Regions from separate parts of the Aliirhizobium sp. YIM B11859 genome, predicted to be linked through region 1. Evidence: predicted binding sites of a transcription regulator. Region 1 holds the regulator's gene; each other region holds the start of a gene.
What was found. The regulator PhoB, encoded in region 1, activates phosphate uptake and scavenging genes when phosphate is short. The targets are predictions, from matches to a motif close to TGTCATNNANCTGTCAT.
Positions count from the first base shown of each region.

Region 2: the regulator PhoB is predicted to act here: its motif matches at 4,082-4,098, upstream of AC2GXZ_RS02360 (YdcH family protein).
Region 3: the regulator PhoB is predicted to act here: its motif matches at 1,573-1,589, upstream of AC2GXZ_RS04395 (DapH/DapD/GlmU-related protein).

Region 1 covers NZ_JBXHAY010000002.1:718,709-726,310, reverse strand. Annotated here, with positions in the region: gene pstB (phosphate ABC transporter ATP-binding protein PstB) at 1-347, shown strand, start outside; gene phoU (phosphate signaling complex protein PhoU) at 395-1,108, shown strand; gene phoB (phosphate regulon transcriptional regulator PhoB) at 1,156-1,839, shown strand; gene AC2GXZ_RS09710 (PACE efflux transporter) at 1,921-2,355, opposite strand; gene AC2GXZ_RS09705 (GcrA family cell cycle regulator) at 2,563-3,099, opposite strand; gene AC2GXZ_RS09700 (acetylornithine transaminase) at 3,542-4,738, shown strand; gene argF (ornithine carbamoyltransferase) at 4,790-5,707, shown strand; gene AC2GXZ_RS09690 (Hsp33 family molecular chaperone) at 5,901-6,908, shown strand; gene apaG (Co2+/Mg2+ efflux protein ApaG) at 6,926-7,318, opposite strand; gene AC2GXZ_RS09680 (O-succinylhomoserine sulfhydrylase) at 7,482-7,602, opposite strand, start outside.
Region 2 covers NZ_JBXHAY010000001.1:530,737-538,338, forward strand. Annotated here, with positions in the region: gene AC2GXZ_RS02325 (Lrp/AsnC family transcriptional regulator) at 1-106, shown strand, start outside; gene AC2GXZ_RS02330 (alpha/beta fold hydrolase) at 119-1,156, opposite strand; gene AC2GXZ_RS02335 (tetratricopeptide repeat protein) at 1,179-1,799, opposite strand; gene ykgO (type B 50S ribosomal protein L36) at 1,890-2,015, opposite strand; gene AC2GXZ_RS02345 (5-(carboxyamino)imidazole ribonucleotide synthase) at 2,150-3,223, opposite strand; gene purE (5-(carboxyamino)imidazole ribonucleotide mutase) at 3,220-3,714, opposite strand; gene AC2GXZ_RS02355 (YdcH family protein) at 3,725-3,928, opposite strand; gene AC2GXZ_RS02360 (YdcH family protein) at 4,158-4,334, shown strand; gene AC2GXZ_RS02365 (sulfite exporter TauE/SafE family protein) at 4,497-5,264, opposite strand; gene AC2GXZ_RS02370 (thiamine phosphate synthase) at 5,393-6,046, shown strand; gene AC2GXZ_RS02375 (tetratricopeptide repeat protein) at 6,055-7,146, shown strand; gene AC2GXZ_RS02380 (DUF1648 domain-containing protein) at 7,155-7,502, opposite strand.
Region 3 covers NZ_JBXHAY010000001.1:942,734-950,335, forward strand. Annotated here, with positions in the region: gene AC2GXZ_RS04390 (aminoglycoside phosphotransferase family protein) at 1-738, opposite strand, end outside; gene AC2GXZ_RS04395 (DapH/DapD/GlmU-related protein) at 902-1,534, opposite strand; gene AC2GXZ_RS04400 (alpha/beta hydrolase family protein) at 1,750-2,754, shown strand; gene AC2GXZ_RS04405 (ATP-binding protein) at 3,031-4,410, opposite strand; gene AC2GXZ_RS04410 (response regulator) at 4,542-5,237, opposite strand; gene AC2GXZ_RS04415 (MarR family winged helix-turn-helix transcriptional regulator) at 5,249-5,749, opposite strand; gene AC2GXZ_RS04420 (hypothetical protein) at 6,016-6,213, shown strand; gene AC2GXZ_RS04425 (MBL fold metallo-hydrolase) at 6,283-6,930, shown strand; gene AC2GXZ_RS04430 (cold-shock protein) at 7,131-7,346, opposite strand.

The DNA of each region.
Region 1 (7,602 bases):
TCAAGGATCGTCTGCATGAAGGCGGCACCGGGCTTTCGGGCGGTCAGCAGCAGCGTCTCTGCATTGCGCGTGCCATCGCCGTCTCGCCGGAAGTCATCCTGATGGACGAGCCCTGCTCGGCACTCGATCCGATCGCAACCGCCAAGGTCGAGGAACTGATCCACGAACTGCGCGCCAACTACACGATCGTCATCGTCACGCATTCGATGCAGCAGGCCGCCCGCGTCTCGCAGCGCACCGCCATGTTCCACCTCGGCCAGCTCGTCGAGGAAAACGACACGGACAAGATGTTCACCAATCCGGATGACCAGCGCACCCAGGACTACATCATGGGCCGCTTCGGCTGATTGATCGCCGACGCCTGCTGCCTTTCACGGATCTTAAGGACAAGAAAATGGTATCAAGTCATATCCTGTCGGCCTACGACGAAGAATTGAAATATCTCCGCCGCCGCATCTCCGAGATGGGTGGTCTTGCGGAACAGATGTGCGGCGACGCCGTGCGTGCGCTGGTCAATTCCGACTCCGCGCTTGCACAGAAGGTGATTTCTGACGACGTCATTCTCGATCACGCCGAACGCGAGATCCAGGACAAGGCAATCGTCACGATCGCCAAGCGCCAGCCGATGGCTGCCGACCTGCGCGAAATCATCGGCACGCTGCGTATCGCAGCTGACCTCGAGCGTGTTGGCGATCTCGGAAAGAATACCGCCAAGCGCGTTATCGCCGTGCAGGGAACGGGTGTACCCCGCAAGCTCGCACGCGGCCTGGAGCATCTTTCGGATCTTGCTGCGGTGCAGCTCAAGGATGTGCTGGACGTTTATGCAAGCCGTTCGGCTGAAAAGGCGGAAATCATCAGGCTTCGCGACGAAGAGATCGACGCGATGTACACGTCGCTGTTCCGTGAACTCCTGACCTACATGATGGAAGATCCGCGCAACATCACCACCTGCACGCATCTGCTGTTCTGCGCCAAGAATATCGAGCGCATCGGCGACCACGCGACCAACATCGCTGAAACCATCTACTACATGACGACAGGTGCGCAGCTCGAAGGTGAGCGTCCGAAGGACGACACGTCGAACACGGTCGGCGCCATAGCGGAGTAAGCCCCGATCGGGAGCCGATTGGGGTGATGTGACGGAGCAAATTGAGTATGCAGCCAAGAATAGCGGTCGTGGAAGACGAAGAAGCACTGAGCGTGCTTCTTCGCTATAATCTCGAAGCCGAGGGCTACGAGGTTGAAACGATACTGAGAGGCGACGAGGCCGAGATCCGGCTGCAGGAGCGCACACCCGACCTGCTGATCCTTGACTGGATGTTGCCTGGCGTCTCCGGCATCGAACTTTGCCGGCGACTGCGCATGCGGCCGGAAACCGAGCGGCTTCCGGTCATTATGCTGACGGCCCGGGGCGAGGAAAGCGAGCGGGTCCGTGGTCTTGCGACCGGCGCCGACGACTATGTCGTCAAGCCCTTCTCGACGCCGGAGCTGATGGCGCGGGTCAAGGCAATGCTGCGCCGCGCCAAGCCCGAGGTTCTCTCCAGCGTGCTGCGCTGTGGCGATATCGAGCTTGATCGCGAAACCCACCGCGTCCACCGCAAGAGCCGTGAGGTTCGACTCGGCCCGACGGAATTCCGTCTTCTGGAATTCCTGATGGTGTCGCCGGGCCGCGTCTTCTCCCGTTCGCAGCTTCTGGATGGCGTCTGGGGTCATGACATCTATGTCGACGAACGCACTGTCGACGTCCATGTCGGCCGCCTGCGCAAGGCGCTCAACTTCTCCAACATGCAGGATGTCATCCGCACCGTCCGCGGTGCAGGTTATTCGATGGAATCCTGATCTCCAAATCAGGCCTGCCTTTGTGTTTTCAGCCCGGGCGCGGTCCTCCGCCTCGGGCTGAACTGTTTAGCCGGGCAGTTCTCAGGCCTTCGCTTCCTTCTGCCACTCGGGCAGCGGAAACAGCCGGTCATAAGCGATATTGAAGAAGAACGCATAGACCAGGTAAAACAGGGCGAAGGATATATCCATCACCAGCGCCTGCATCAGGCTGATGCCGAGATACCAGGCGATGAACGGCATCAGCACGATCAACAGGCCGAGCTCGAACAGCACGGCATGCAGAACGCGGAGCGCCAGCCCCTTCTGCGTTCCGCCTCGATATTTCTGCATCAAGTGATCGAAGCCCAGATTGTAGAAATAGTTCCATCCGGTCGCCAGCGTTGCCGAAACAATGCCCACGACACCCACATGCTCCACAGGCAATCCGAATACGAAGGCCGCGAGCGGTGTGAAGATTGCCAGTCCGATGACTTCGAAGCTGATGGCGTGACGGATACGGTCGCCCGTGCTGCGCATGACTTTGACCCCATGGGTTCTGCCGGGTCGTCCCGACGATTGGTACCCATGCTGGGGGAGGCCGTCCTCGCTGGTACATAAATAGGGATTCCGAAGTCAATCAGCAAGCCGGCAGCCGGCAAGGCTGCATTGCAGATGGGACATGTTAGGCCTGGACAAACAAAAAAGCGGGCATCGAGCCCGCTTTTTGGATGTTCGCGTCCTGGATCAGGAGCGGGATGCAGCCCTGCGGCGGTCGTGGACCGGCTGATAGGCGAGCTTGGCGTGATAGTTGCAGTACGGCGACGCATCCGGGGATTCGCAGCCGCAGAAGTGGAACTCATCGGTCAGCGGATCACCGACCGGCCATTTGCAGGTGCGTTCCGTCAGTTCGGTCAGGGCGAGCTTGCGCGAGATCGGAACGACGACGTTGGATGCCGGGCGGTACTGGATTTCCTGTGCCGCGTCGAATTCGATCTCTTCCTTGACAGCCGTTGCACCGACCGGACGGGCAACCGTACGGGTGGCGACGCGGGATGCGAAGTTCGAAGGGCGTGCAGCGGTTGTTGCAGCAGGGCGTTTGGGTGCGCGGTTCGTCGGAACAGTGCCACCGGCTTTCGCGCGGCCCGGCAGATTGAGACGATGAACCTTGCCGATCACAGCGTTGCGGCTCACGCCGCCTAGCTGCGCTGCGATCTGGCTGGCGCTCAGGCCTTCGGCCCAGAGTCTCTTGAGTTTCTCGACGCGCTCGTCCGTCCAGTTCATGCCCGCTCTCCGCCTTTGAACGTTGGTGGCATGCAGAATCCCTCACCAATGTCGCGGAAAACATTCCGCAACAGGCACTATATCTATGCTATTGGTGACTAGTTCCGCCGCATGCAGTCTAGTAATTGATCATTAACCTAGAGGTAGGCAGACTCCGTGACAAGAGTCCCGGGAATCACCGCGAATCGATTTTGGGGTTTGTCCCCAACTTGCTTTGTGGGCGAGTCATTTTTGTCACAGCGATCGGCAGCTCGAAGCCGGGGCTGAAAGAGCGGCCGAAATGCGCCTCGGACCCCCGTATTTTCGCGAGTTTTGTTGACTTTCAAAAGGTGAGTGGCGATAGTGCCGCCGCCGCCCTGTGGGCGGCATTTTGATTTTTTGGAATGTCCTTTGCTGGACGTCTTAAATGTCCTTTGCCGGACACCTTAGGAGTGATGTCGCCATGGCTGAATCTGCGCTTTACGACACTTTTGCCCGGGCTCCTCTGCGCTTCGAGCGCGGTGAGGGCGTATGGCTGGTGACGGACAGCGGCGAGCGATATCTCGATTTCGGTGCAGGCGTTGCGGTTACCTCCTGCGGTCACGCCAACCCTCATCTGGTGGATGCGCTGAAGTCGCAGGCCGAGAAGGTCTGGCATGTCTCGAATCTTTACGAGATTCCGGGTCAGGAGCGCCTCGCAGAGCGGCTGACGGAAGCGACTTTTGCTGACAAGGTGTTCTTCACCAATTCGGGCGCGGAAGCGCTGGAATGCGCCATCAAGACGGCACGCCGTTATCACTTCTCCAAGGGCAATCCCGAGAAATTCCATATCATCACTTTCGAAGGTGCCTTCCACGGCCGGACCATCGCCACGATCGCGGCCGGTGGGCAGGAAAAATACATGGAGGGCTTCGGCCCGAAGGCCCAGGGCTTTGATCAGGTGCCCTTTGGTGACCTTGATGCACTGAACGCGGCGATCAACGAAAACACCGGCGCCCTGCTGATCGAGCCGATCCAGGGGGAGGGCGGTGTACGCCCCGTTCCGAAGGAGTTCATGCGCGAGCTTCGCCGCATCTGCGACGAAAAGGGCCTGCTGCTGATCCTTGATGAAGTGCAGACCGGCGTCGGCCGTACCGGCAAGTTTTTTGCCCATGAGTGGGCCGGCATCACGCCCGACATCATGGCGATTGCCAAGGGTATCGGCGGCGGGTTTCCCTTCGGGGCTTGCCTTGCCACGGCAGAAGCAGCCTCCGGCATGAAACCAGGCATTCACGGCACCACCTATGGCGGCAATCCGCTGGCCATGGCTTGCGGCAATGCGGTGCTCGACATCGTGCTCGCTGAAGGCTTCCTGGAAAATGTCCGTGATGTCGCGCTGGTCTTCCGCCAGGGCCTCGCAGCCCTCAAGGATCGGTTCCCGGCGGTCATCGAGGATATCCGTGGCGAAGGCCTTCTGCTCGGCATCAAGGCCAAGGTGCCCGCCGGTGATCTGATTGCCGGTATGCGCGATGAAAAGACGCTGGCCGTGATGGCCGGCGACAACGTCGTGCGTATCTTGCCGCCACTCGTCGTCACCGCCGAAGAAGCGCGTGAAGGTTTGGCGCGCATCGAGCGGGCCGCGGAAACGCTTTCCGCAGAACAGCTGAAAAGATCCGCTTAAGGGTCAAGGGAGAGGGCGCCTTTTCTGGTTCCCTCGTTAGGGAACCAGGTAATGGCATCACCGAAGCATTTTCTCGATCTCTCCGCCGTTTCGTCGGCCGATCTTCGCACCATTCTCGATGATGCAAAGACGCGCAAACAGGCGACCAAGGCCGGCACGGCAGACAAGCCTCTCGCCGGCAAGATGTTGGCGATGATCTTCGAAAAGCCATCAACCCGAACCCGCGTTTCCTTCGATGTCGGCATGCGCCAGCTCGGCGGCGAGACGCTGTTCCTGTCGGGCACGGAGATGCAGCTTGGTCGCGCCGAGACGATCGGCGATACGGCGAGGGTCCTGTCGCGGTATGTGGATGCGATCATGATCCGCACGACCGATCATTCGCGGCTGATGGAAATGGCCGAGCATGCCACCGTCCCGGTCATCAACGCGCTGACCGACCTCACACATCCCTGCCAGATCATGGCAGACCTGATGACCTTCGAGGAACATCGCGGACCGGTTGCCGGCAAGACGATCGCCTGGACCGGCGACGGCAACAACGTGCTCCATTCGCTGGTCGAGGGATCGGCCCGTTTCGGCTATCGCATGAACATGGCGGTGCCGATGGGGTCCGAGCCTGACGACAAGATCCTCAACTGGGCACGCAACAATGGCGGCAACATCATGCTCAGCCATGATGCGGAAAAGGCCGTGGATGGCGCAGACGTCGTCGTCACCGACACCTGGGTTTCGATGAACCAGGAGCACAAGGCGCGCGGCCACAACATCTTCCAGCCTTACCAGGTCAACGAGGCCTTGATGAAGCGTGCCAATGACGACGCGCTGTTCATGCACTGCCTGCCGGCTCATCGCGGCGAGGAAGTCACCGATGCCGTGATCGATGGTCCCCAGTCGGTCGTCTTCGACGAGGCGGAAAACCGCCTTCACGCCCAGAAGTCCATTCTGGCCTGGTGTTTCGGCGCCGTCTGAGCCGGTTCCTCACCTGATCTTGAATTGAGCGGAAAGCCACACCATTTGTCGGCTTTCCGGCGCGCTGGACGTCTGCCAAAGGCAGCCTCTGGCGCTTCAACACACATTGCCGAGACCTTTTCCGGCGGCCAGCGGTTCCGCTTGGCACGCCGTTTGTGTAAAAGGTCGTGCTATCGGCGCTAAGGAGAGAATGATGGCGGAAGCGACTGTGGATCTGAACGATCTCCGCTTTGCAGGAGACGACAAGGTCGTACCCTTCCAGGTCGAAGGGTTGGATGTGCGCGGCCGTGCCGTGCAGATGGGGCCGATGCTGAACACGATTCTCGCTCGGCACGATTACCCGGCGCCGGTTGCCCGACTTCTCGCCGAAGCGGCTGTTTTGACCGCACTGCTTGGCACTTCGCTGAAGTTCGAAGGCAAGTTTACCGTCCAGACCAAGGGCGATGGCCCGGTCGATCTTCTCGTCGCCGATTTCTCGTCGCCGGATGCGTTGCGCGCCTATGCCCGTTACGACGAAGATGCACTGGCTTTGGCGATCAAGGAGGGGCGGATGTCTCCGGCCGAGCTTCTCGGTCAGGGTGTGCTCGCCTTCACCATCGATCAGGGCAAGGGCATGCAGCCCTATCAGGGCATCGTCCCGCTTGACGGTTCGTCGCTGGAGCAGATCGCCGGCGTATATTTCCGTCAGTCGGAACAGATCCCGACAAGCGTCCGGCTTGGCGTGGCCGAGCTTTACGACCGTGATGCCGAGGGCAAGCCGCGCCATAACTGGCGGGCCGGTGGTCTTATCGCCCAGTTCCTGCCTCAGGCCCCCGAGCGCATGCGGCTTCCGGATCTTCATGGCGGTGACGGCGATGAGCGTCAGACCGAGGTCACAGACGATGCCTGGAACGAGGCCCGGTCGCTGGTCGAAACGATTGATACGGATGAGTTGACCGATCCTCAGGTGGCGATCGAACGGCTGCTCTACAGGCTCTTCCACGAACGTGGGGTGAGGGTCTATGAGCCGCAGACGGTATTCGACCGCTGCAGCTGCTCGCGCGACAAGATCAAGGGCGTGCTTGCGGGCTTCACGGCGGAAGAGATCGAGGCCAGCGAGGAAGATGGCGGAATTTCCGTCACCTGCGAGTTCTGCTCGACGACCTACCGTTACGAGTTGGCGGAATTTGAAGTCGTAGGGAATACAGCCGCGAAGGCCTGAAGCGGCTCTTATTCGTGTTAGTTCAGCACCCGGGTCAGTCCGGGTGAATCCAGCGAGAAGGCGGGGATGTCGACCTTGAACACTTCGCCTTCTTCGGTCTGCATGTCGTAATGGCCGAACATCATGCCTGACGGCGTGTCGAGCGGGCAGCCGGAATTATACTCGTAGGTATCACCGGGTTGCAGTCGTGGCTGTTCTCCGACGACGCCTAGTCCATCGACCTCATCCACCAGTCCGTTCTGGTCGGTGATGTGCCAATAGCGATGCACGAGCTTCACCGTATGGATCGAGTGGTTCTCGATCACGATACGATAGCCCCAGACATAACGGCTTTCTTCTGGGCTGGATTGCTCTTCAAGATAGTAGGGCTCTACGGCCACTTCTATGTCTCTTGTCCGGGCGCGATACATGGACAACACCTCAACTTTACGTCCCCGCATATCGTATAGGGCGCGCCAAAGGTCAAGAAAACTCGCGGGTTACGCAAGAAACCGCGACCTATTCTTGAAATTAGGGATAACTGATATGGTGAATCCCTGATGTGGGTTTCACCATATCGAGGCCGATAGGCCGTCAGATCGCAGCCATTGCCTTGGCGAAGTCTTCCAGCAGATCCTGGGCATCCTCGATGCCGGCGGAGAACCGCACGGTGCCGGGCGAGATGCCGAGTTCCGCACGGGCCTCGTCCGTCAGG
Region 2 (7,602 bases), on a different contig from region 1:
CATCGAGGAAATGGACGATGTGCTTGAAAAGCTTTCGGAGCATGCGGTGACAAGTACCGCGGTCATCAAGGGTACATCGGTAAAACGCCGGCTGCCGCCGATTTGAGGTGATCTCTGTTCAGTTGTTATCGATGGCCATGCCGATCGTCTGCGGGTTCTGGACGCCGGCGCGGGTGAGTCGGGTTTCCGCCTTTCTGGCCAGGGACTGCAGGTCGCGATCCTGCCCGGACAGCTTTTCGATGGCGGCTATGACGACGTCGGTGACGACGTAGTCCGGCTTGTGTCCGAGATGGTGGACCATCACCAGTTCCGAGCCTGTTATCTCGCTGGCCAGCCCCTGCGAGTGGATTTCCTGCAGAACGATCGGGTCGCTATCGCCGGTGATGATGACCGTCGGTGCGGTGATTTCCCGATAGCGCGGGGCGATCCGGGTAACATAGGAGTTGAGGCTGGCGACGTCGACCGCATTGTTGCGGAAGTTGTCCGGGCGCAGCACCAGTGCCGGTGCGCCCTGCTGGACATACCGGTCACGGCGCTGGTTGGGGCTGAACACGGCATTCGTTGCGCCGTTCATAAGAACCAGTCCAACAGGCAGGCTCAAGCTGCGCGTGAACCACCAGCCGAGATAGGGCGTGGACGCGACATTATAGTACCAGTCGACGCCGCCTGGCCATGGATGGGTTGCGGGTGCCAGAAACAGCAGGCCGGCGGTCTTTTCCGGATGAAAGACCGCAAAACTTGCAGCAATCGCGCCGCCGAGGGAATGGCCGACAATGATGGCGCGGTCGATACCCCTGATTTCCATCAGCCTTGCGATCGCCGCCGCCTGTCCATCCGGAAAGTCGTTTTCCGGGCCGCCACGCTCGGAATAACCGTGGCCGGGACGGTCGATGAAGAGAAGTTCGGCGCGGCCTTCCAGTGCGCTACGGAACGCTGTTTCCTGGTCGCGGAGGTTACCGCTGGCGCCATGGATGAAGACGATCGGAGGGAGTGTCGGTGAAGGCGGTCCGGGCAGGTGCAGCGCATTGATCCGGTATCCGCCGATATCAGTCAGTTCGCCGTGGTTGGGAAAGCGCCGCTCGATCCGTGCCGACTGCCACGCGGTGAAACCGAAAACGGCTGCAAGGATTGCAAGAAAGGCCAGTGCGGGGATCATGCAGGGAGGGCCGCGGAATAGCTCAAGTGCGGCTGCCGGCGATCTTCTCGGACAGCTTGTTCACCGCCTCCTGTGCATCCCGATCGGCGGGATAGACCTCCAGATATCGCTCCCAGGCCTTCAGCGCCAGCTGATCGTCTCCGGCTTCCGTCAGGATGCCCGCCATCCCGGCAAGCGCCCCGAAGTGACGGGGCTCGCGCTTCAGAACCTCGGCAATGTCGGCCATCGATTTGCGGGTATCACCCATCGTGTAATGCAGCGTAGCGCGTCTGTTCCAGCCCTCGGTATAGGCGGGATCGATCAGTGTCACGCGATCGAGGAAATCGAGCGCCGCCGCGGTGTTCTTCTTCTTGATCGCATCGGCAGACCATTGCATCAGCAAATTGACCGTCGCGCTGTCCGAATCGTTGATGTCGGCAATGATCTGGTTGGCGATGCCGCGGGCCTTTTCCGGGTTGCGCTCGCGCTTCAGGGCGTCGAAGAGCGCATCGATCGGCTTTGTGGTCGGATTGGTTGTGGCAGTCGGCACTGTCGCCGATGCTTGCGGGGCCGCGGCCGGCGCGTCCTGCGGTGCCTGTGCGTAGGCTGCCGAAACCAAGGCGGCCAGGATCAGAATCGGAGTGCTTAAAAGCAAATAGCGCATCCGGATAAGCTAATCCGGATGCGCCAAAGGTCAAAGCAGAATTGTCGCGCTATCGACAATTTGATCGCCGACGAATGCCGGCGCTCCAAATCAGCCCTGGCGGGCCTTGAAGCGGGGGTTCTGCTTGTTGATGATGTAAATGCGGCCCTTGCGGCGAACCAGACGGTTATCGCGGTGACGAGCCTTCAGCGCCTTAAGCGAGTTCTTGATCTTCATTGTACTGGTCCAGCAGTCTGTGGGCTCATAGAGCCGCTTGTCTCTAACAATCGAAAGCGCGCCGCCTAGTCAGGAGATAAGGGGCGCGCCTCAGGTTGGGGTGCAGATAACCCGAGGCGTCTTGCGTGTCAACCTTATGACGATGTTTTACGGCCCTTCAATTCGGTGACATGCCCCATTTTGCGGCCCGGACGGGCTTCGGCCTTGCCGTAGAGGTGGACGAGCACGTCCTTTCTGGCGAGCCAATCCGGTAGCGCCAGAATGTCGTCACCGATCAGGTTGGTCATCACGCAGTCGGAATGGCGGTTCGGATCACCGAGTGTGAAACCGGCGACCGCACGCATATGCTGCTCGAATTGCGAGACAACGCAGGCAGCCTCCGTCCAGTGGCCGGAATTATGGACGCGCGGGGCGATCTCGTTGGCGATCAGCGTGCCGTCGGCCATGGCGAAGAATTCCATGCCGATGACGCCGACATAATCCAGCGCCGCAAGCAACTTCTCGGCGGCCTCAAGGGCTGTTGCCGCAGCCTGGTCCGAAATGCTGGCGGGCAGGGTGGATGTGTGCAGGATGCCGTTGCGGTGGATGTTTTCCGCCGGATCGTAGCAGCGGATCGTGCCGTCTTTGGCGCGTGCGGCGATGATCGACATCTCGCGCTCGAAGGGGACGAAGCTTTCGAGAATCAGCGGAACCGAGCCAAGTGCCTCATAGATGCCTGCGGGCGAATCGCCGGTCGAACGGAAGACATGCTGTCCTTTGCCGTCGTAACCGAGGCGGCGGGTTTTCAGCACGCCCTTGCCGCCGAAATCGGCAAGTGCTGTTTCCAGATCCTGCTGGCTGTCGACGGCGTGGAAACGGGCCGTCTCGATGCCGCAATCGTTGAGGAAGCGCTTTTCGACCAGACGGTCCTGGGCGACTTCCAGCGCCTTCGACGGCGGGTAGACGGGCACGGAACGCTCGAGCGTTTCGGCAGCGGAGACCGGCACGTTCTCGAATTCATAGGTGACGACGTCGCAGAGCTTTGCCAGTTCGGCGAGTGCTGCGGGATCGTCATAGGCCGCAGTAATCTGCTGATTGGCGACCTGGGCTGCCGGGCAATCGACCTGCGGCTCGAGAATGATGGTGCGCAGGTTCAGCCTGGCTGCCGCCATGGCCAGCATGCGGCCAAGCTGGCCGCCGCCGATAATGCCGATCGTCTGCATGCTCATGCTTCATCCATGGGGTATTCGGCGACCGCTTCGCTCTGGCGAGCGCGCCATTCGTCCAGCCGGTAGGCGATGTCTTCGTCCGAGAGCGCCAGGACGGCGGCGGCCAGCAATGCGGCGTTGACCGCGCCAGCCCGGCCGATCGCAAGCGTGCCGACCGGGATGCCGGCCGGCATCTGGACGATCGACAGGAGGCTGTCCTGGCCGGACAGGGCCTTGGACTGGACGGGAACACCAAAGACCGGCAGCGGCGTCATAGAGGCGGCCATGCCGGGCAGGTGGGCGGCCCCGCCGGCACCGGCGATGATGACCTGAAAACCTGCATCGCGTGCGCTCTTGGCGAAATTGAACAGTCGTTCGGGCGTCCGATGTGCTGAAATGATGCGCGCCTCGTAGTCGATTTCGAGGGCATCGAGGGTTTCGGCAGCGTTCTTCATGGTCTCCCAGTCGGACTGGCTACCCATGATGATGGCGACGGGCGGTGTCTCGGCCATGGTGACGTTCCTAAGCGATGATGTCGGGAAGGATCTGGTCTTCGAGCTGGGTCATCTTGTCCTTGATGGCCAGCTTCTTCTTTTTCATGCGCTGTACGCGCAACGCATCGCAGCCGACCTTTATCATGGCGTTGATCGCGGCGTCGTAATCCTCGTGCTCCTGCCGGAACTTTGCCAGCGCCAGCCGGACATCCGCCTGTTCCTGATCAGCCATGTCTTCAAGTCCCCATATCGATCCGGGCTTGTGACCCGGCCCGGCTTAATCCGCAAGCTCCTATCACCAAACCGCGTTAACTGGAAGTTAGCTCAAGTCATGAATTTGCCACTTTGAAACCACGAAATCTCCTTCGACAAACGGTTCGGATCGTGTCACACTTCCTTCGTAAACCTGAAGCTTTGGCCGATGGGACGGCCGGAGCAGGCAATAAGGAAGGACATGCCACATGACCATCCAGGCTCATATAGCATCGCTTGAAAAGAAGCACGGCGCTCTTGAGGAAGAGCTCCAGACGATTCTTTCGTCTCCCTCTTCCGACGACCAGGAAATAGCGGACCTGAAGCGCCGCAAGCTGCGTATCAAAGACCAGATGCAGCGGCTTAAGGTGACGACGCGCCACTAGCACAGCTAATAGAGCCTGCCGCCGATCTCAGTGTTTTGGAAGAGATCCAAGGGCGGCCCAAAAATCCAACCTTTTCTGGTCGTGGTTCATGTGGGCCACGGCCAGAATCGTTTCAGGGCCTATTTCACGGACCGAGATTTCCACCCTTGGGCCTGCTGATGGTCAAAACGGGAGCCCATCCCAGAGCAGCTTGAGGCCGGCGAGAAAAGCCAATCCGTAGGTCATGGGATAGAAGGTTTCCGCCTTGAGGTGCTTGACGATGGCGGCACCCAGCATGGTGGAGACGAGCGCAACAGGCAGCAGCGTTGCCGACAATGTCATGTTCTTTGCATCGAGCGCGCCGAGAAAAAAGTAGGGGATCACCTTCACCGCGTTGACGATGGCGAAGAAACGGATGCTGGCACCCGTATATTTTCTCGGATCGAGCTGCATCGGCAGGACATAGATCTGGAATGGCGGGCCTCCCGCATGGGCAACAAAGCTCGCATAACCCGACAATGCACCCCAGAACGTTGCGGCCACCGGCCGGTGGGGAAGCGGCGCAGTGATCGCGCCCCGCCGGCCGTAGACCTGCCAGAAATAGCGGACCGTGAAGAGAATGGTGGCGGAGGCGATCACCAGCCGCAACGCGTTGTCTGAGACATAGGCCGAAGTCGCCCAGCCGAGTGCTATGCCGATGACGCCGCCCGGCAGTATCATCAGCAATGTCTTCGGTTCGTTATATTTGCGCCAGGACCAGAGCGCGACGATATCCATGAGAATGAGGATCGGCAGAAAGATCGCGGCCGCCTGTACCGGATCGACGGCGATCGACATCAATGGTACGCCGAGCAATCCGATCGCTCCGCCAATGCCGCCTTTCGACAGGCCGACCAGCATGACGGCTGGAACGGCGGCCGCAAAGAATGAAAGGCTGGGGAGGTCTATCATCGGTGAGCGTCGCGGGAGGTGGTTGATCCTTCAATCCGTCCGGTTTATCGAATTGGCGCAAGAAAACCAGAGCGGATAAGTGCCATGCGGTACTGCACCGCCAGACGGTGGAAATGATCGGAAAGAACATGACAGAACCGGAAAACCGCTGCCGCCTCGTATTGATCGTCCCGGATGAGGCCGATGCCGACCACCAGGCGAAGCTTCTTGGCGAGGCGCTTTCGGGCGGCGACGTCGCCTCCGTGATCCTGCCGCAATATGCGCTCGACGATCAGGCGTTCCAGAAGCGGGCCGAAGCTCTGGTGTCGATCATCCAGGAGGCCGGTGCCGCCGCAATCATTGCCGGCGACAGCCGGGTTGCCGGCCGCGTCAAGGCGGATGGACTTCATCTGTCTGGCTCGACCGAGGAATTGAGCGAGGCTATCGAGAAATTCTCGCCGAAGCTGATCGTCGGTGCCGGCGGTGCGGCGGAACGGCATGCGGCCCTCGAAATCGGCGAGGTTCGCCCAGATTATATTTTCTTCGGCCGATTCGACGGTGACATCAAGCCGGAAGCACATCCCAAGAATGTGGCGCTGGCCGAATGGTGGGCATCGATGATTGAAATCCCCTGTATCGTGATGGGCGGCAATGATGCCGAATCGGTGGTTGTTGCTGCCGAGAGCGGTGCCGAATTCGTTGCGCTCCGCGCTGCGGTCTTCGACGCCGCCGAAGGCGCCGCTGCGGTGGTCGCGAGCGTCAACCTTCTGCTGGACGAAAAAGCGCCACGGTTTGGGGATTGATGGTTCGCATGCCATCGACCCCGATTCCTTCGTCACGACCGCTGACGATCGCCGCAATCTTCTCAATTCTTGCCGCCGGCGTCGTTGCCGCGGGGGCGCCGGCTTATGCCCAGTCCAGCCGCGTCGTGACGCGTCCCCTCGAACCGGGGGCGGGCAAGATGGAACAGAAGGAACAGCCGGACGGGATCGTGCCTTCCGGTGGCGTCGAGCTCTACCAGCGCATGGACGCGACATTGCCGCCGCTGCCGCCGGAGAAGGCATATAACGGTCCGGTCGATGATGCCTATGGCGCCTACCAGCGCGGACTTTATGTGACGGCGCTGGCAATGGCGCTCGAACGGGCCCAGAAGGGGGATGCTTCCGCCCAGACGCTTGTCGCAGAAATGATGACTAAGGGGCTCGGCATCGGACGCGATGCCAGATCGGCGGCCTTCTGGTACGGGCAGGCAGCCGAGCGGGGCGATCCCGCGGCGATGTTCGAATACGCGCTTCTGCTGATGCGGGGCCGCGACGTGCCGGTGGACAAGAAAAAGGCCGATGATTACATGCGCCGCGCTGCCGAGGCGGGAAATTCGGCAGCCCAGTTCAATTGGGGCCAGATCCTGATCTCCGAAAATCCCGGTGACAGGGGCCTGGAACTGGCTTTGCCATTCTACGAGAAGTCTGCCTTGCAGGGCGTCGCCGATGCGCAATATGCCGTTGCCCAGCTTTATAATACCCTCAAGACGGTCTCACCGCAAAAGCGGGCGCGGGCGCGGGAATGGCTCCAGCGCGCTGCCAAAGCCGGTTACGACACGGCTCAGCTCGATATGGGGATCTGGTATGTCAACGGGGTCGGCGGCGATCGCGATTACGACAAGGGTTTCGAGTGGTTGAGGATTGCCGCCCTGCGCGGCAATGTCGTGGCACAGAACAAACTCGCCTATCTCTATATCAATGCGCTCGGCACGCGACCCGACCCGGTCGAGGCAGCCAAGTGGTATGTGCTTTCACGGCGGGCAGGCCTGCAGGATGCCGGACTTGAGGACTTCTATCTCGGCATCAACGACGACCAGCAGAAACAGGCGATCGCCGCCGCCAACAGGTTCCGGCGGAACTGAGGCCTGCGTCAGGCGGGCTGGAGGGCGAAAAGCGCCTGGCGGATGATCAGGCCGTGGCCAAGCGCCATGGCCAGTACGACGAACAGCCAGATGGCGGCGTAGAGGCCAGGCCTGTCGAGTGCCTTCGGCTTGATCATCGGCGAGATGACGAAAACGCAGATGGCGAACAGCATCGCTGCCGGCAGGAGGAAGAGTGCCATCGCCGGATGGGCGAAACTGTTGGCGTTGCCGGCCAGGTCAAAATGGGTCGGCAGCATGGTTTCGGGCGGCAGCGCCGCCCACAGGCCGACAGACAGAAAGGTCATGGTGATAAGCATGCCGACACTGATGAAAAACGGAATGGGCATGCGCAACATGATGGTCTCCTGGATAAGTTTTCTCTCCTTTCGCAGGCCGTGCGGCGAATGACAACACCAGCTGTTGGCCTGACGACTTGAATTTACCGACAATCTGTGG
Region 3 (7,602 bases), on a different contig from region 1:
GCCGTCACGATAGTAGCTCAGCGCAATGACTGCGCCGTAAAGCGCCCATGCCTTGCCTCGGCGCCAATCCCCTTCACTCAGTTCCAAAATGTCTTTGAATTTACCGCGGGCGGAAGGGGATACCCAAGACCATGCCGCCGCATAGTCTGCAGCGGGATCTCCAATCGCCGACAGGCCCCAGTCTATGACGCCGCTGAGACTTCCGCCGGTGGCGATCAGATTGTCTGCCTTGAGATCTCCGTGCAGCCATACGGGCGGAGCAAGATATGTTTCGCAAACGGCAGCCTGCCAGATATCGCGTGCCGCGTGTTCATCGACCTCGTCCGAAACCGTCTCGATCGCTTGCAGCGTGAGCCTGGACATCTCGGCGAGGGGAATGCCTCGACGATTGTTGATCGGTCCGGCCACCGGTGCGTTGTCTGTCGATTTTCCATGAAGAGCGTTTAGGAACGTCGCCAGCGAAACGGCTGCATCTTCCATGTTTTCGATGTTTTCCGGGGTGGCGATCTCGCCTTCCATCCAGTCGAATATCCCGAACTGGCATTCGATACCGAAGTCGGCGTGTCCACGATATCGCAGCTTTGGTGTCGAGAGCGGAAGGCCTTCGAGATGCGGCAACCAGTCCAGCTCCTTCGACAACAGAGCTGCAGCCGATGCCCGCCGGGGGACCCTCAGGACAAGGTCATCGCCAAGCCGGAACAGGGCGTTGTCCGTTCCAGAGGAGTTAATCCGGCGCATGGGTCGGTTTGCCCATTGCGGCACCTGCTGCAATAGCAGGTCATGGATTAAGCTCTCGCTCAGCGGAAGATCATCGTCGTGCACAATGTCAGCCTTGAAAATAGTCTGCACAAAATGGTGTTAGACTCGAACCTGTCCGAAGGATGATGTTCGCGGATCGGTTTCAGGCCCAACGGGTGCAAAATGCCTCTATGTCGCTGGATTGAAAGTCACCGAGCCGGTCCATGATGGTCTCGAAGGGCCAATCCCACCAGGCGATCGATGTCAGCCTTTGCGCGATGGACGGCGGGAAACGCTCGCGGATGAATTTGGCTGGCACGCCGCCGACGATCGTGTAGGGCTCGACATTCCTGGTGACGACTGCGCCTGCCGCCAGCACAGCGCCGTTTCCGACAGTGACGCCGGGCAGGACGATCACGCCATGGCCGATCCAGACATCGTTGCCGATAATCGCCCGGTCGCTGCCGCGTTGGTCGAAAAAAGTCTGGTCGCGCACAGCGTCCGGCGCATAATATTCCGGGCAATAGGTGAAACGGTGCATGGAGGGGCGGTCCATCGGATGATTGGGCGCGCCGATCCTGACATTTGCCGCAATGGCGCAGAATTTCCCGATCGTTGCGTCCGCGACCATGCAGCGTGGCCCGAGATAGGAATAATCCCCAAGCTCCGTCGCATGCAGAGATGTATCGGCCAGGATCTCGCAGCATTTTCCAATGCTCGACCCTTTCACTGTCGCACTCGGATCCATCACCGTCTCGGCTATTTTGGGGCGATGTGATTGTGGCGCAACGTTCATCGACAGTCTCCGGATTTCGGTCTGCCTAACCGGGGACGATGAAGAGTGTGTGACGCCGTTCTTCGAAAAGGATGGAAGGGTGATGTCGGTTTTGAAGCGATGCGGCAGAAGCAGACAAGCGCAGTGGTTCAACGCATCGAGACTTTTCCATGTTCCACACTTTCAAATTGCAAGAGCTGCCGCCATAGTGCTTCCGGTGGTTTCGGAAGGCTCAGATGCGCGTATTTTTGAAAATCGTTGTGTCGATATTCATTGTGGCGCTAGCCTGTCCCGCATTTGCCGTCGGTTTCCAATTGTTCTCAATACCCGACGACGCGGGCCGCCCGATTGAAATCGGCATCTGGTATCCGAGTGTTTCCCTTCCCACTGCGATCTCTGTCGGCTCCGTTCTACAAAACGCGGCTCTGGACGGTAAGGTGGCTGGCGCAAACTTGCCGTTGGTTATCTTTTCTCACGGTAGCGCTGGATGGCTTGGCGATCGTGCAGATACTGCCATGGCCCTTGCAAAGGCAGGTTTCGTCGCCGTGTCACTGACCTACCCAGGTGACAACTACAAAGACAGTAGTGATAGGGCTGGGCGTCAGATGACAAGTCGTCCGATAGTGACCAGTCATGTTCTCGACTATGTTCTCGATGAATGGGCCGGTCGCGATCATCTTGATAAGTCAAAGGTTGGCTTTTACGGTTTTTCGGCAGGTGGCTTTACCGGGCTGATTGCTATCGGCGGGGTTCCCAATTGGGCGATTTTCGCCCAGCACTGCAAAACCGATCCAGAGGAGGGGGTCTGCAAGCAGGGTGTAGCGTCCTTTTTATCAAGTCCGCAGGCTGCGGCGATGCCCGTCTCGACTTGGCACCACGACGAGCGGATAAAGGCAGCTGCTCTTGCCTCCCCGGGATTTGCCTTTGCCTTCGATCCAGCGTCCCTGAGTAAAGTAAAAATACCTGTCAAACTCTGGGGCGGTGAGAAGGACGTCGTTGTCCCCTTTGAGAGCAATGTCGCGTATCTCAGTCGCACGCTTTCCAATGTTGTGGAGGTGCAGGAGGTGACAGGTGCCCAACACTATTCGTTCCTGCGGCCGTGCAGCGAGGCGTTGAGGGCAAAAAAACTCGAGATATGTTCCGACCTTCCGGGCTTCGATCGGGTAGCGTTTCAAAAAACGCTCGATTCTGAGCTACTCCTGTTCTTTCAAACTCATTTGCTGAACCAACAGTACCGGTGAGGGGGGTGGAAACAGCCGAGTAAATGGCCGGGGATCGTTCCGCAAAGTCTTGGAGGGACCATCGGTTGACTGCGGGCTATTGCCGTTCGAAGTGGATAGGCTGGTTGATTTTTACGTATCCCCAATCCTGCGGAAGGTCGCCGTTCCGCACTGGTCCCTTCCATAAGGGAAACCAGCATGGGGACATCCCCCAAGGTTCGACCGCTGCCCGCCTGGCAGGTTGATGCGGCAGATCCGGTTGTTTAGTCCCTGCCGTCGGAAGAATGCACGGGACTGTCAGGCCGGAATGCGCACGACGGCTCTCAGCCCGCCCGTCGGGCTGTCGCCGAGCGTGACGTTGCCGCCATGGGCGCGGGCGATGTCGCGGGCGATCGCCAGGCCAAGACCAGTGCCGGAACTGTCCAGATTGCGCGCCTCGTCGAGCCGGTAAAAGGGCTTGAATACGTCTTCGCGGGAAGCTGCCGGAATGCCCGGACCATCGTCATCGAGCGTCAGCGTCAGCCATTTGGCGTTGTGCCGGGCATGGATATGGAGCGTTTTTGCGTAACGCTCGCTGTTCGAGACGAGATTGCCGACGAGCCGGGTAAAGGCATTCGGACGGACGGCGATTTCGTCGCCACCTTCGATCTCGTAGGACAGTTCGCGTCCGCGCAGCTGAAAATCGTTGCGGAAGCGCTCGAGCAGGTCGCTGAGCGTCAGCGTGCCGAAATCCTCCTCCGACTCGCCCTTGGCAAAGGCGAGGTATCCTTCCAGCATCGACTGCATGTCGTTGACGTCCTCGGTCATTCCCGAGAGTTCCGGCTTGTCGCCCGCCAAGGCGAGTTGCAGCTTGAAGCGCGTCAGAATGGTGCGCAGGTCATGGCTGATACCGGCCAGCATGGCGGTGCGCTGTTCCATCTGCCTTTCGATGCGTTCGCGCATCTGGATGAAGGCAAGGCCGGCGCGGCGGACTTCATCGGCGCCGCGGGGTGAATATCCCTCCGTCTTTTGGCCCTTGCCGAAATTTTCGGCGGCGATCGCCAGCGACTGTATGGGGCGGATCTGGCCGCGCAGGAACAGGATCGAGATGACCACCAGGACGAAGGCCGTGCCGATCATCCAGACGAGGAAGATATGGGTGTTGGAGGCATAGGTGGAGCCGCGCCGGACAAAAACCCTCAATACCCGCTGGTCGAACTTGATGCGGATCTCGACCAGCCGGCTGTCGCCGACCGTGTCGAGCCAGAACGGCATCTTGATCTGCTGGGTGATCTGGTCGGAGAGGATACCGTCCAGGATGGCGAAGAAGGGCCGGGGACGCGGCGGCGGCAACTGGCCGTTCTCCTCGACCGCGATGGTCAGCTCCAGCGCGTCGTCGGCGATCTTGGTGATGGCGTCGTAATTGCTGTCCTGCGGATAGGCGCGGATGACCTCGATAATGGCGGCGATATCGCGCACCGTACCTTCAGACAGGCGTTCGGTGACAAGCCGCCAGTGCCGTTCCATGAAAACGGCCGCCACCACGGTCTGCAGAAGCAGCATGGGCAAGATGACGATGATCAGCGAGCGGGTATAGAGGCCGGTCGGCAGGCGACGGCGCAGCCAGCGCGTGAAGGGGCGCCAGCCCGGAAGGCTGAATGCTGCCACGTTCTGCCTCAGCGTGTCGAAAAAGGCCATTGCTGCTCCAGTTGCCGAGGTCCTCGGCCTAAAGCCCGTTGCGATCCTTCAGGTTCGCCTGTCGTGCCTTAGTGCTTGTTCCTGCACATTTCCCTGTCCCGAAAACGGCGAGCGTTTCCGGGAGGCCTGCGCTAGTCGATGCTCAGCCGGTAGCCGATGCCGCGAACGGTCTGAAGATAGACCGGATTGGCCGGGTCGTCCTCAATCTTTCGCCGCAGGCGGTTGATCTGGACGTCGATGGTCCGTTCGCCGACATCGGAATCGTCGCCGATCAGTTCATGGCGCGGGATGGTGTCGCCGGCGCGCATGGCAAACAGAAGCATGATCTCCTGTTCGCGGTCTGTGAGGCGGATCGTTTCCGCTGCCCGGCGCAATTCCTTGCGGGCAATGGAAAAGGTGAATGGTCCGAAGATGACCTGTTCGATCTTCGGTGTCTCGGACGCGCTGCGGCGCAGGATGTTGTTGATGCGCAGCACCAGTTCGCGCGGATCGAAAGGTTTTGCCAGATAGTCGTCGGCGCCGGCTTCCAGTCCCTCGATGCGGGCATCGGCTTCCACCCGCGCGGTCAACAGGATGACCGGGATGGCCTTTTTCTCGTAGAGCGATCTGGTCAGCGACAGGCCGGATTCGCCGGGCATCATCACATCGAGGATGATGAGATCGAAATGCAGACCTTCGAGCTTGCGGCGGGCTTCTGCGGCCTCTCCCGCGACAGTGACGCGAAACCCCTGTTCGCTGAGATAGCGATTGAGGAGGTCGCGGATGCGCTTGTCGTCATCGACGATCAGGAGATGAGGCGCGTCGTCCGAAGGTGGTGTTTTCGTCATTGATCAGCATCCTACGCGTCGTCGTCGGCGGGCGGCAGGCTTTCGTCGCGGCCACGCATCTTTTTAAGGAATTCCTTCACCGCCTCGCGTTTGTCCGGCGTCAGTTCCTGCATGGCACGGGCGATGCGCAAAGATTGCGGCTCGGATAGGGCAAGAGCAAGTTCGCGGCCGGCCAATGTCGGATAAAGGCGTCGTTCCCGGCGGTCCTTTGCGCCGGCCATTTGGCGAATATAACCGGCTTCGATCAGGTGCTTGAGGACCCGCGAGAGGCTCTGCTTGGTGATCTGCAGCGTTTCCAGAAGATCGCCGACCATCAGGCCGGGTTGCCGGCTGACGAAATAGACGACCCGGTGATGCGCACGCCCCATGCCGATACGGGCAAGAATGGCGTCGGGATCGGAGATGAAGTCCCGATAGGCAAAGAAGAACTGCTCGATCGTTTCGAAATCGATCAGGCTCTCGTCGACCGTCGGCATAGGCGGTTGGGCATTTCTGGCGGGTTTGGCCGCCATTGATCGAGACACGTGCCGATCCTTTCTATGGCGCGGAGCAACCTCGTCGGCTCCACTGCCGCTCCAATTGTATTGCATCCGCATTGCGTCACGCCCGATAAAGCGCGATCCGCTTGAACAATCAACAGATTTCGTCGGATTTTCGATGGCTTGCGGGATGGCATGCCAGCCGACCCATCCGATCGCCGCGCGGCGGCCTCGCCACGCTCGCGGGAACCTTATGGCTCCGCGATCATTGATGGGGCAGAGAGATGGGAGACATCATCATGCAGACCTATTCCGCGCAGACTTACTCCGCCTTGCCGCCGATCACGATGACGCAGTCGAAGCCGCATCCGTTGCGTGCCGTGTTCGTCACCGTCATCACGCTCAAACTTGCCGTCTGCGCGCTGCTGATCGCCACCGCATCTCTTGCGCCTCCGGTCGAAGCCGGCTCGCGCTATATGGTCGTTGCATCCGAATGATCTTTTCGGGCTGCTTTATCTGTCAGTGACCGCTATACCCGGCATGACGACAGAATAGGGCCGCGGATCATGGGAAAACTTCAAGCCGGGATCATTCCCGTCACTCCGTTTCAGCAGAACTGCACGATCTTTTTCGATGACGAAACGCGCGAAGGTGTTGTCGTCGATCCCGGCGGCGACGTCTCGCTGATCGAAGAGGCGATCCGCCAGAACAATCTGACAATCCGTGAAATATGGATCACCCACGGGCATATCGACCATGCCGGAGGCGCGGATGCGTTGCGCGAAAGTCTCGGCGTGCCGGTGGTCGGCCCGCATCACGATGACCTGCCGCTGCTGGAGCGTCTGGAAACCCAGGCAAAATCCTTCGGCGTGACGATGGAGGCCCGCAATCTGGTGCCCGACCGCTGGCTCGTCGAGGGCGATACGGTTTCCTTCGGCGACCATCTGTTCGAGGTCTATCATTGCCCCGGCCATGCGCCAGGACATGTGATCTTCTTCAACCGCGCGCAGAGTTTCGCGCATCTGGGCGATGTGCTGTTCAGCGGATCGATCGGCCGTACCGACCTGCCGGGTGGCGATCACGCCACGCTGCTCGCCTCGATCCGCGACAAGGTACTGCCGCTTGGCGACGATGTCGGGTTTCTGTGTGGCCACGGACATGGTGGAAGGATCGGAGAAGAACGGCGGAATAACCCGTTCTTGCGAGAGATCTAGAACCACCGAAGCAACAGCCTCGCATATGTTTATCCGTCGCGGAGGCGGCGCGGGAAACTATGATCTACCGCAGAGACTGCACCTTATCGTTGGCCGAATACTGTATCCCGCAGTCCGATTTTCTTGTCTCTACTGATACTCGGCCATAAAAAAACCCGGCAATTCTGCCGGGCTTCAACTTGGGGCAAAACCTCGAAGGTTCAGCCAGAGATCTGCAGATTAACGGCCTTGGGGCCCTTTCCGCGACGATCCGGCTCCGTGTCGAAGCTCACTTTCTGGTTTTCGGAAAGACCGGACAGGCCAGACGCCTGTACGGCAGAGATGTGGACGAAGATATCGGCGCCGCCATTGTCTGGCTTGATGAAGCCGAAGCCCTTGTCAGTATTGAAGAATTTTACAGTGCCAGTCTCGGCCATGCATCAGGTCCTTTTCTCTCTGTCCGTGTTCAGCGGCGGACAGCACAACACTATTGCCCTAAAGGGCGGCGGCAGGCAGTTTTAAGAAAGGGTCCCTGTGTTACCGCGGCGAATGGCAGGAAAATATTGTTTCAAATTGCCCCCAGTTCCACCGCCCGAAGTTTTTTTAGCGCCTTCGGATCGCATTATTATAGGTCTTCCCATGCTCGTAAATTGCCCGAACATGAACAGAGTGCTGTGTTTATAGGGAATTGGC